4 regions of the Streptomyces sp. NPDC004561 genome follow, and region 4 is predicted to be linked to each of the others. Evidence: riboswitches for the same ligand, from Rfam matches in the RefSeq annotation. Region 4 holds a riboswitch; each other region holds the start of a gene.
What was found. A riboswitch is a leader RNA that binds a small molecule or an ion and turns the genes downstream of it on or off. The one in region 4 is predicted to bind cyclic di-AMP.

Region 1 (2,193 bases), on a different contig from region 4:
GGAGCGCGGACACCGGCAACGGCTACTTCGGCGGCCTGCAGATATCCCAGGACGACTGGAACGCGTACGGGGGCACCCAGTACGCGTCCAGCGCCGACCAGGCCAGCCGCTCGCAGCAGATCGCCGTCGCCGAGAAGATCCTCGCCGACAAGGGCACGACCCCCTGGGCCACCTGCGCCCTGCTGTCCGGACTGACCTCGAACTCGGCGTCCGTGCACGTCGACCCGGGCGTCGGCGGCTCCGGTCACGGCCACGGTTCGGGTGACTCGTCCGGATCGGACGAGAACTCCGACTCGTCCGGCCTGTCGAATTCGTCCTCTTCGTCCGGCTCCGGCTCCGGCTCCGGCTCCGACGCCAACTCCGGCTCCGGCACCGGCACCGGCACCGGCCCCTCCTCCGGTCCGACCGCCACGCCGGTCCCCGGCCACGGCAAGGGCGCCACCAAGGATCCGGGCAAGACCACCGGCACTCCGGAGCAGAACGCCCCCAAGTCGGACAAGTCCGCCTTGCCCGGCAGTGGGACCCCGCAGGGGAGCGGTGACGCCTCCGCGACCATCCCGCCGGCCGACGACTCGGACAATTCCCAGCAGACCGGCGGTTCCTGGAGCCTGGTCGACACCGGCGCGCTCAGCAGTGGCGGACGGCACCGGGGTGGCAGTGCGGATGAAAGCACGTCAAACGGTCAGAACGACACCTCGCCGGCCCGGCACGCCTCCCGCGGGACGGACACCTACACCGTCCGCGAGGGCGACACCCTCGCCTCCATCGCCGACTCCCTTGGCGTCGACGGCGGATGGCGCGCGCTCTATGACGCCAACAAGAAGGCCATCGGCGCCGACCCCGACGACATCTCCGCCGGTCAGACCCTGGACGTGGGTGTGGAAAAGGGTGGAAAGTAGCGGGAGTTGACGCCCCGTTTCACGGCTAATGTCCGGTTCGGGGAAAGTGTGGGATGAGTCTCAGAAGCCCTGATCGTCTTTGAAATTCCCCGGATCACGTGTCTACGGTCAGGACCGCTCGTCATCACGAGCCCCGGCTGCCGCACACGCCGAATCCTGCCAGCGGCTGCCCGGGAACAGTCGTCGCTTCGAGCGCCGTGGGCAGGAGCGGGGGACCCAAGGTAAGTGCCGGGCCCGGTGGTTGACGCCGGACCGGCTGGGGGTGAAGCCGCACCTCGCGAAAGCGAGTGTGCGGCCGGGCAACTCAACCGGCCCGAACCCGACAGCTCACCTCGCAGGCGTCGGTGAGGGGATCGATCCATGCTGTTTTCCGGCAAGGGCAAGCACCGTCGTCCGTCCAAGGCCGTCCGCGCCGTCACGCTCGCCGGTGTCACCGGCGCCGTCGTCGCCGCCCCGCTGATGGCGGCCGGCAGCGCCTCCGCCGCCACCGCCTCCCAGTGGGACGCGGTCGCCCAGTGCGAGTCCGGCGGCAACTGGTCCATCAACACCGGCAACGGCTACTACGGCGGTCTGCAGTTCTCGGCCTCCACCTGGGCCGCGTACGGCGGCACCCAGTACGCCGCGCAGGCCAACGAGGCCGGCAAGGCGCAGCAGATAGCCGTCGCCGAGAAGGTCCTCGCCGCGCAGGGCAAGGGCGCCTGGCCGGTCTGCGGCACGGGCCTGTCCAGCAGCCCGTACAACGGCTCCGCCCCCACCACCTCGTCGAAGAGCACCTCGTCGAGCGCCGGCACCGCCACCCGCTCCACCGAGAAGCTGGCCGCCAACCGCTCCGCCAAGCGTCCGAGCGTGACCAAGACCGTCACCACCCCGACCGGCAAGAAGGTCAAGAAGGGCGACGGCGAGTACAAGGTCGTCACCGGTGACACCCTCAGCTCCATCGCCGCCGCGCACCACGTCCAGGGCGGCTGGGAGAAGCTGTTCGAGCTGAACAAGGGCATCGTCCAGAACGCCGACCTCATCTACCCGGGTCAGCAGCTGCACCTGAAGTGACATCCGGTTCCGGACGGACCCGCAGCACCCTCACACACCAGGCCCGCGCACTGAGGGCCGAGTGAGGGACCGTACCCCCGTCCCCACGGGCTCCCCGCCCCGGTGCGTGTTCCCCCGTACGCACCGGGGCGGGGTTTCTTCATGTCCGGAGCCGTCTCGGCGCCAGCCCCCGGCCCTTTCCCCGTTCTTCACCCGCGACCCCCTTTGTTCCGTGGGTGAACAATGGGTACCGTCTGCGTGTCCC
Region 2 (2,193 bases), on a different contig from region 4:
CGCCGTGCCGGAGGAGGTAGCCGACCGGGTCGATGTCGGAGCCGTAGTCGGGCGTGGTGCGGATCTCGAAGTGCAGGTGCGGGCCGGTGACGTTGCCGGTGGCGCCGGACAGGCCGAGCTGCTGCCCCTCGGTGACCGTCTGGCCGGCCCAGACGGAGAGCCGGGAGAGGTGGCCGTACTGGGCGTAGTAGCCGTCGTTCAGCCTGATGACGACCTGGTTGCCGTAGGCGCCGCCCCAGCCGGCGCTGACGACGGTGCCCGCGGCGACGGCCTTGACCTGGGTGCCGGTCGGCACGACGAAGTCGACGCCCGTGTGGTAGCCGCTGGACCACATGCCGCCGGCCACGTGGTACCTGGTGCCGATGGTGGCGCCGGTCACCGGGAGCGTGTAGCCGGTGGAGGTGACCTGCGGGGCCTGCTGGGCCTGCTGGGCCTGCTGGGTCGACTGGACCTGCGGGGCCGCGTGCGTGGCGGAGGGCTGCGGGGCGCCCGAGGAGTGCTGCGGGGCGGCGGTCTCGGTGCGGGCCGGCGCGGCCTCGCCGCCGAGCGTGAGCTTCAGGCCCGGGTGGATCAGCGACGGGTCGACGCCGACGGCCTGCCGGTTGTCGTCGTAGAGCCGGTGCCAGCCGCCGCGGACGTGCTGCTCGTAGGCGATCACCGAGAGGCAGTCGCCGGACTTGACCGTGTAGGTGCGCAGGGTCCGGCTCGGCTGCTGGGCGACGGTTTTCTGCACGGCCACCGGGAGGGACCGCACGGCCTTTCCGGTCACCGGCTGGGCCGTGGTGGCGGCGTGCGCCCCGGTGGCCCCGACGAGCGGGAGGGCCAGCGCGGCGCCACCGGTTCCGGCGACGGCGATGGAGCGGGAAAAACGCGGGGTCTTGGGACGTCGGTGCTTACCCTTGCCGGGCATGGCGCATTCCTCTCCGACGCCTGCGAGGTCAGCTGTCGGGTTCGGGCTGGAGCGGCCCGGCCGCGGTGCGCGGCTTCACCCCTAGCCTGTCGCGGAGACCGGACAGGCAGTCGTACCTGGTGGGTCCCCCGCTCCTGCCGAACGCGGGTCAAGTGTGTGGGGACTCCGGGCGGCGGCAGGATTCGGCGTTCCGTCCGGATGCGGGGTGAACGTAAGGGAGCAAGACGCGCGGAAACAAGCAGTGGATTCCCGGCGTCGGCGGTCCGGATGATCGAATGCGGGAATACACCATCACCCTGCGTGCATCCCCGCCCCTCCGTTCTGCGAATTCCCCATTTCCCCGCCGCGATTGCGCGGACACGACGCGCACACACGGTCACGAATATGACCCTCATCACGCCCCATCACGCCATGCCCCGTTATTACGTGGCGAGTTGTGATGAAGGAGCTGATTCAGGACAGGCGACTCAGATGCGGCACAACCGGAGAACCGTCGCATCCAGGTCACCCTTGAGTCCGGTGTGCAGCCCGTGGTGCAGCAGCACCGCACCCCGGTGCACTTCACCCGTTTCGCGACATTCGTACGACGCCGCCGGGTCGAGGCCGCGCAGCCGCACGGCCGGCACGGGCTCGCCGTAGCTCTGCGCCTGGAGGCAGGCGAGGACCACGGTCTCATCCTCCAGGAGGTACTGGACGGCGCTCAGCCCGCCCGCCGGGGGCCGCAGCCGGTACTGGTCGCCACGCTGGACGAGCGGCCGGATCTCCTTGTACAGCTCCACCCATCGCCGGGCCTCGGCCAGCTCCCCGTCGCTCCACTCGGTGAGGTCGCCGCCGACGCCGAGGACGCCCGCCATGGCACTGACGAAGCGGAACCGCAGCGAGCTGACCCTGCCGTTGAGCTGGGTGTTCGGGCTGTCGGTGACCCAGGCCGCCATGACCCGGGCGGGGTGGATCTGGCTGAACCCGTGCTGGATGGCCAGCCGGTCCAGCGGGTCGGTGTTGTCGGAGGTCCACACCTGGTCGGTGCGGCTCAGCACCCCGAGGTCGATCCGGCCGCCACCGCCCGAGCAGGACTCGAAGGCGACGCCGGGGTGGGCGGCGCGCAGCCGGTCCAGCAGGGCGTACAGGGCGCGGACGTGGTCCACCCACAGCCGCTGCGGGTACGGCTCGCCGGGCCAGCCGGCGTCGGTGAAGCAGCGGTTGAAGTCCCACTTCACGTAGTCGACAGGGGCGCTGGAGAGCAGGGCGTCCAACTGCTCCCACAGGTACTGCTGGACGTCCTC
Region 3 (2,193 bases), on a different contig from region 4:
TTCTCTGATCATGGCACCCTCCCCCGCGTACGCACTGATCGCCACCGACCTGGACGGAACGCTGCTGCGTGGCGACGACACCGTCTCCGAACGGTCGCTCGCCGCGCTCGCGCGGGTGGGGCGGGCCGGTGCCAGGCACCTGGTGGTGACCGGCCGCCCGGCCCCCAGGGTGCGGCCCCTGCTGGCGGACCTCGGCTGCACGGGGCTCGCGGTGTGCGGGCAGGGCGCGCAGGTCTACGACGCCGGGGCCGACCGCCTGTTGTGGTCGGTCCGGCTGGACCGGGAGCTGGCCGAGACCGCGCTCGGCAAGATCGAGGCCGAGGTGGGGCAGGTGTACGCGGCGGTCGACCAGGACGGCGTGGACGGGCTCACGCTGATCGAACCCGGCTATCTGATGCCCCACCCGACCCTGCCCGCGGTACGGGTGGACCGGCGCGACGACCTGTGGGGCGAGCCCATCAGCAAGGTGCTGCTGCGCCACGCCACGGTGCCGGACGACGAGTTGGCGGCCATCGCGCGCGGGGTGGTGGGTTCGCTGGCGACGGTCACCATGTCGGGGCCGGGGACGGTGGAACTCCAGCCGTGCGGGGTGACCAAGGCGACCGGGCTGGCGCTGGCCGCCGAGCGGCTGGGGATCGGTGCCGAACGGGCCCTGGCGTTCGGGGACATGCCGAACGACATCCCGATGTTCGACTGGGCCGGACACGGGGTCGCCATGGCCAACGCCCACGCGGAACTCAAGGCCGTCGCGGATGAGGTCACCTCGTCGAACGAGGACGACGGCATCGCCGTCGTCCTCGAAAGACTGTTCCCGACCGACTGGCCGGGATATCAGTAGTGCCTGCCGCGAGCGCCGATCAGTAGGCGCTGTTGACGTGGTCGATCGACCCGTAGCGCGCGGCCGCGTAGTTGCAGGCGGCGGTGATGTTGGCGACCGGGTCGTAGATGTTGAACGAGGTTCCGGCCACGTGGTACGCGTTGAACGTCGGGTCGATGACCTGGAGCAGGCCCTTGGACGGGATGCCCTTGGCCGCGTTGGAGTCCCACAGGTTGATGGCGTTCGGGTTGCCCGAGGACTCCCGCATGACGTTGCGGTAGATGCCGTTGTAGGAGCCGGGGATGCCCTTCTGGGCCATGATCGCGAGCGACTCGCGGATCCAGCCGTTGAGGTTGTTCGGGTAGCCGGCGGGGGTGGTGGAGACCGTCGGGGCCGCGGTGGTGGCCGCGGCGGCGCTGGTCGCTCCGATGAGCGGCATGGCGAGAACGGCGGCACCGGTACCGGCGACGGCGATCATGCGGACGAGGCGGGTGCGGCGGGACTGAGCGGCAGCAGGCATGGGGGTGTTCCTCTCCGGCGCCTGCGAGGTGAGCTGTCGGGTTCGGGCTGGGAGGTGCCCGGCCGTGTCCTGAAGGGACACGACTTAACCCCAAGCCGTTCCGGCGCGACATGTGCCGTCCGGTCCGGCGACTTACCTGGGTCCCCCGCTCCTGCCGTGCGAATGAGTTCGTCGATGGGTTACGTGGGCGGCGGCAGGATTCGGCGTCCGCCCGACGGGTCGGGAACGTATGCGAGAGCACATGTCGGGAACAAGTGCCTGATTCACACAACGCACTATTTGACCTTGGTCTGTGCCGTATGGGGTACTTGATCCTTTGCGGTTGCCAACCCTCAACTCGCCGAGGCGCAGGGGGAGAACGCCCGGCAGGGCGGCCGGGCGCTCCGATGAGCGCGCGTGACCCAATTCACGAAATAGCAAATGGCGCTAATTCGGACATGGGCGATTCGGGCGACCCGGCCCGGGGGTGTGGGTGCGGTGGAACCACTGACGCCGTGTCCGTCGTTCTCGTAGTGGCCGGAGCGTGGAGGGAGGTGGGGGGATGGGGCCACTCGGGTGTACGTCGGGGTGGGCTCACCCGAGATGCGGGGTTACTCCATCTATTTGCCGATTCGATACAAAGCTCTCTGATGCCTGGTTAGTCGATGAATGTCCGTTCTTACCGGATGATCAAAAAGGTGCCGGTCATGATCGATGCCGTCTGGGCTGGAGCCGTGGGCGCTATCGGTGATCGAAACAGGACCGGATACGCTGACTTGAGTGATGGCAGCGACCTATCGACAAACCGTGTAAGCGCCAGCAGACACCAGCAGACAGGAGACCCCTCGTGACCGTCGTCGGGCCGTTCGGGCTGAGC
Region 4 (2,193 bases):
CGCCCAGCCTGCCTGGGTGACGGTGCCGCTGTGGACGGCCTTGATGAGGGTGCCGGTGGGGGCGGCGAAGTCGAGGCCTGTGTGGTAGCCGGAGGCCCACATGGCGCCGGGCTGCCCGAAGGTGCCGGTGATCGTGTACGAGACGACCGGGAGCGTGTACTCCTTGGCCAGCTCGGCGAGCCGCTTGGCCTCGGCCGCCTTCTTGGCGTCGGCGGCCGCCTGCCGGGCGTCGGCCTCCGCCTGCTTCTTGGCGTCGGCGGCCTTGGCGGCGGCGTCCTTCTCCGCCTGGGCGGCCGTCTCGGCGGTCTGCTTCTCGCCGGCGGCGAGCGCGGCGGCGGTGGCCCTGCTGTCGGCCTGGCCCTGCTGCCTGTCGGCCTGGGCCATGATCCGGTTGCGCAGCGCCTCGCCGGCGCCGGTGCTCTTGCCGCTGTCGGTGGCCGTCCGGCCGACGTTGCTGAGCGCGGTGTCGGTCGTGGCCTTGTGCGCGTCGGAGGAGCCGCCGCCGAAGAGGTGCTCCACGGAGGACAGGTCCGGCAGGGAGATGGAGACCGGGGGCTTGCCGGTGTTGGCGCTGGCCATGCCGCCCGCGCCGACCGCGGCGATCACGCCGACGCCGAGGACGGTGGAGCTGCGCGCGAAGCCGCCGCGCTGCTTGGCGACACGGTGCCGGCCGCGGAGCGGGGCGACGGAGTCCTCGGTGGGGTTCCACTCCTCCCAGGGGCCCTCGTCGCTGGGGAAGGAGCCGTAGCCGAAGGACTCGGAGTCACGCTGAGCCGGCACGAACGGGGCTTCTGGGGCAGGGCGGTTGGACGCCACGCGGGCGTGCTCCTTTCCTTCCTCCGCCTACCGGGTTAGCTGACGGGTTCGGAGCAGGAAGGTCTCCTACGCGCGTATATCGGACGTCGGCTCACCGAGTCGACGACGGTATCCGCGTGATTCACCCCAGGGTGGTGGTTCCCCGGTTCCCTTACGGGATTCGGCGCGTGCGCACGGAGCCGCCTCTTGTGACGGCTGGGACGACCGCGCTGCGTTATCGAACGTTAATAGACCCGGCTCTCACTTTCCAAGCCGTTCCGCTTGATCATTACGGCTTTCGGCCGCGGACTTACCGGTCAGGATCCCTGCAAACCGGGCGAGTTGGCCAAGGTTCATGAGTCACGCAGGTTTTGATGGTGACTCAGATGTTATGCGGAGGGCTTCCGTCCGATCACCCTGGGTGAAGACGGTCACGGGCGTCGCACGGCCAGCAGCGCCATGTCGTCCGCCATCCCGCCGCCGGAGTGCCGCCGCACCTCCTCGGCGAGCCGGCCGAGCAGCGCGCCGGGACCGGGGAAGACCCGTCCGGCGAGCCGCCGTTCGGGGTCGTAGAACCGGCCGTGGGCGTCCCGGGCCTCGGACAGGCCGTCGGTGTACAGCAGCAGGGTGGCCCCGCCGGGGAAGCCGGCCTCCAGGGCGCGGTCGGGCCACCTGCCCAGATCGCCCATCCCGAGCGGCAGCGCGGCCTCGGGCCCGGCCAGGGTGCGCAGGGAGCCGTCGGCGTGCAGCAGCAGCGGCGGCGGGTGGCCGCGGTTGACGATCCGTACGACCCCTTCGCCGTGCGGGAGTTCGACGAGGACGGCGGTGGTGAACCCCTCGAAGGCGTCGACGACGTCCCGCCGGGTGCCCTCGCGCGCGAGGGCCCGCTCCAGCCGCTGCGCCACCGCCTCCAGGTCGGCCTACTGCTCGGCGGCCTCCCGGAACGCCCCGATCACCACGGCCACGGCGGCGACCGCACCCATGCCCTTGCCGCGCACGTCCCCGACGACCAGCCGGACGCCGTACGGGCTGTCCTGCACGGCGTACAGGTCGCCGCCGATGAACGCGTCCTGCTGGGCCGCCTCGTACCGGGCCGCGATGTCGAGGCCGGCGATCCGCGCGGCCGGCTCCGGCAGCACGGCCCGCTGGGCGGCCTCGGCGATCTCCCGGGCGGAGGCGAGCCGCCGGTCGCCGCGGCGGACCACGCGGTTGATGGCGACGGCCAGCAGGGCGACCGTGGCCACGGTGACCAGGTCGGTGACGGTGGCGACGGCCGGGTCGAGGCCCGCCTCGGCGTGCACGGCGTAGATCGCGGCGAGAGACGCGAGCCCGGTGACGAGGGTGGTGCGCAGCGAGGACAGGGGGGCGGCGATCAGCGCGGCGGCGGTGAAGAAGGGG

Region 1: linked by a shared signal. The riboswitch ahead of ACWEN3_RS05525 (transglycosylase family protein) and the one ahead of ACWEN3_RS12970 (M23 family metallopeptidase) in region 4 are both predicted to bind cyclic di-AMP.
Region 2: linked by a shared signal. The riboswitch ahead of ACWEN3_RS40485 (M23 family metallopeptidase) and the one ahead of ACWEN3_RS12970 (M23 family metallopeptidase) in region 4 are both predicted to bind cyclic di-AMP.
Region 3: linked by a shared signal. The riboswitch ahead of ACWEN3_RS08840 (transglycosylase SLT domain-containing protein) and the one ahead of ACWEN3_RS12970 (M23 family metallopeptidase) in region 4 are both predicted to bind cyclic di-AMP.

Annotation. Positions count from the first base shown of each region.
Region 1 covers NZ_JBSGDB010000024.1:8,090-10,282, forward strand. The annotation lists gene ACWEN3_RS05520 (transglycosylase family protein) at 1-899, shown strand, start outside; cyclic di-AMP (ydaO/yuaA leader) riboswitch at 1,083-1,255, shown strand; gene ACWEN3_RS05525 (transglycosylase family protein) at 1,260-1,949, shown strand.
Region 2 covers NZ_JBSGDB010000552.1:3,108-5,300, reverse strand. The annotation lists gene ACWEN3_RS40485 (M23 family metallopeptidase) at 1-910, opposite strand, end outside; cyclic di-AMP (ydaO/yuaA leader) riboswitch at 913-1,075, opposite strand; gene ACWEN3_RS40480 (alpha-galactosidase) at 1,378-2,193, opposite strand, start outside.
Region 3 covers NZ_JBSGDB010000044.1:3,273-5,465, reverse strand. The annotation lists gene ACWEN3_RS08845 (HAD family hydrolase) at 11-838, shown strand; gene ACWEN3_RS08840 (transglycosylase SLT domain-containing protein) at 858-1,337, opposite strand; cyclic di-AMP (ydaO/yuaA leader) riboswitch at 1,343-1,521, opposite strand; gene ACWEN3_RS08835 (polyprenyl synthetase family protein) at 2,164-2,193, shown strand, end outside.
Region 4 covers NZ_JBSGDB010000073.1:22,662-24,854, forward strand. The annotation lists gene ACWEN3_RS12970 (M23 family metallopeptidase) at 1-816, opposite strand, end outside; cyclic di-AMP (ydaO/yuaA leader) riboswitch at 826-992, opposite strand; partial or broken gene ACWEN3_RS12975 (PP2C family protein-serine/threonine phosphatase) at 1,227-2,193, opposite strand, start outside.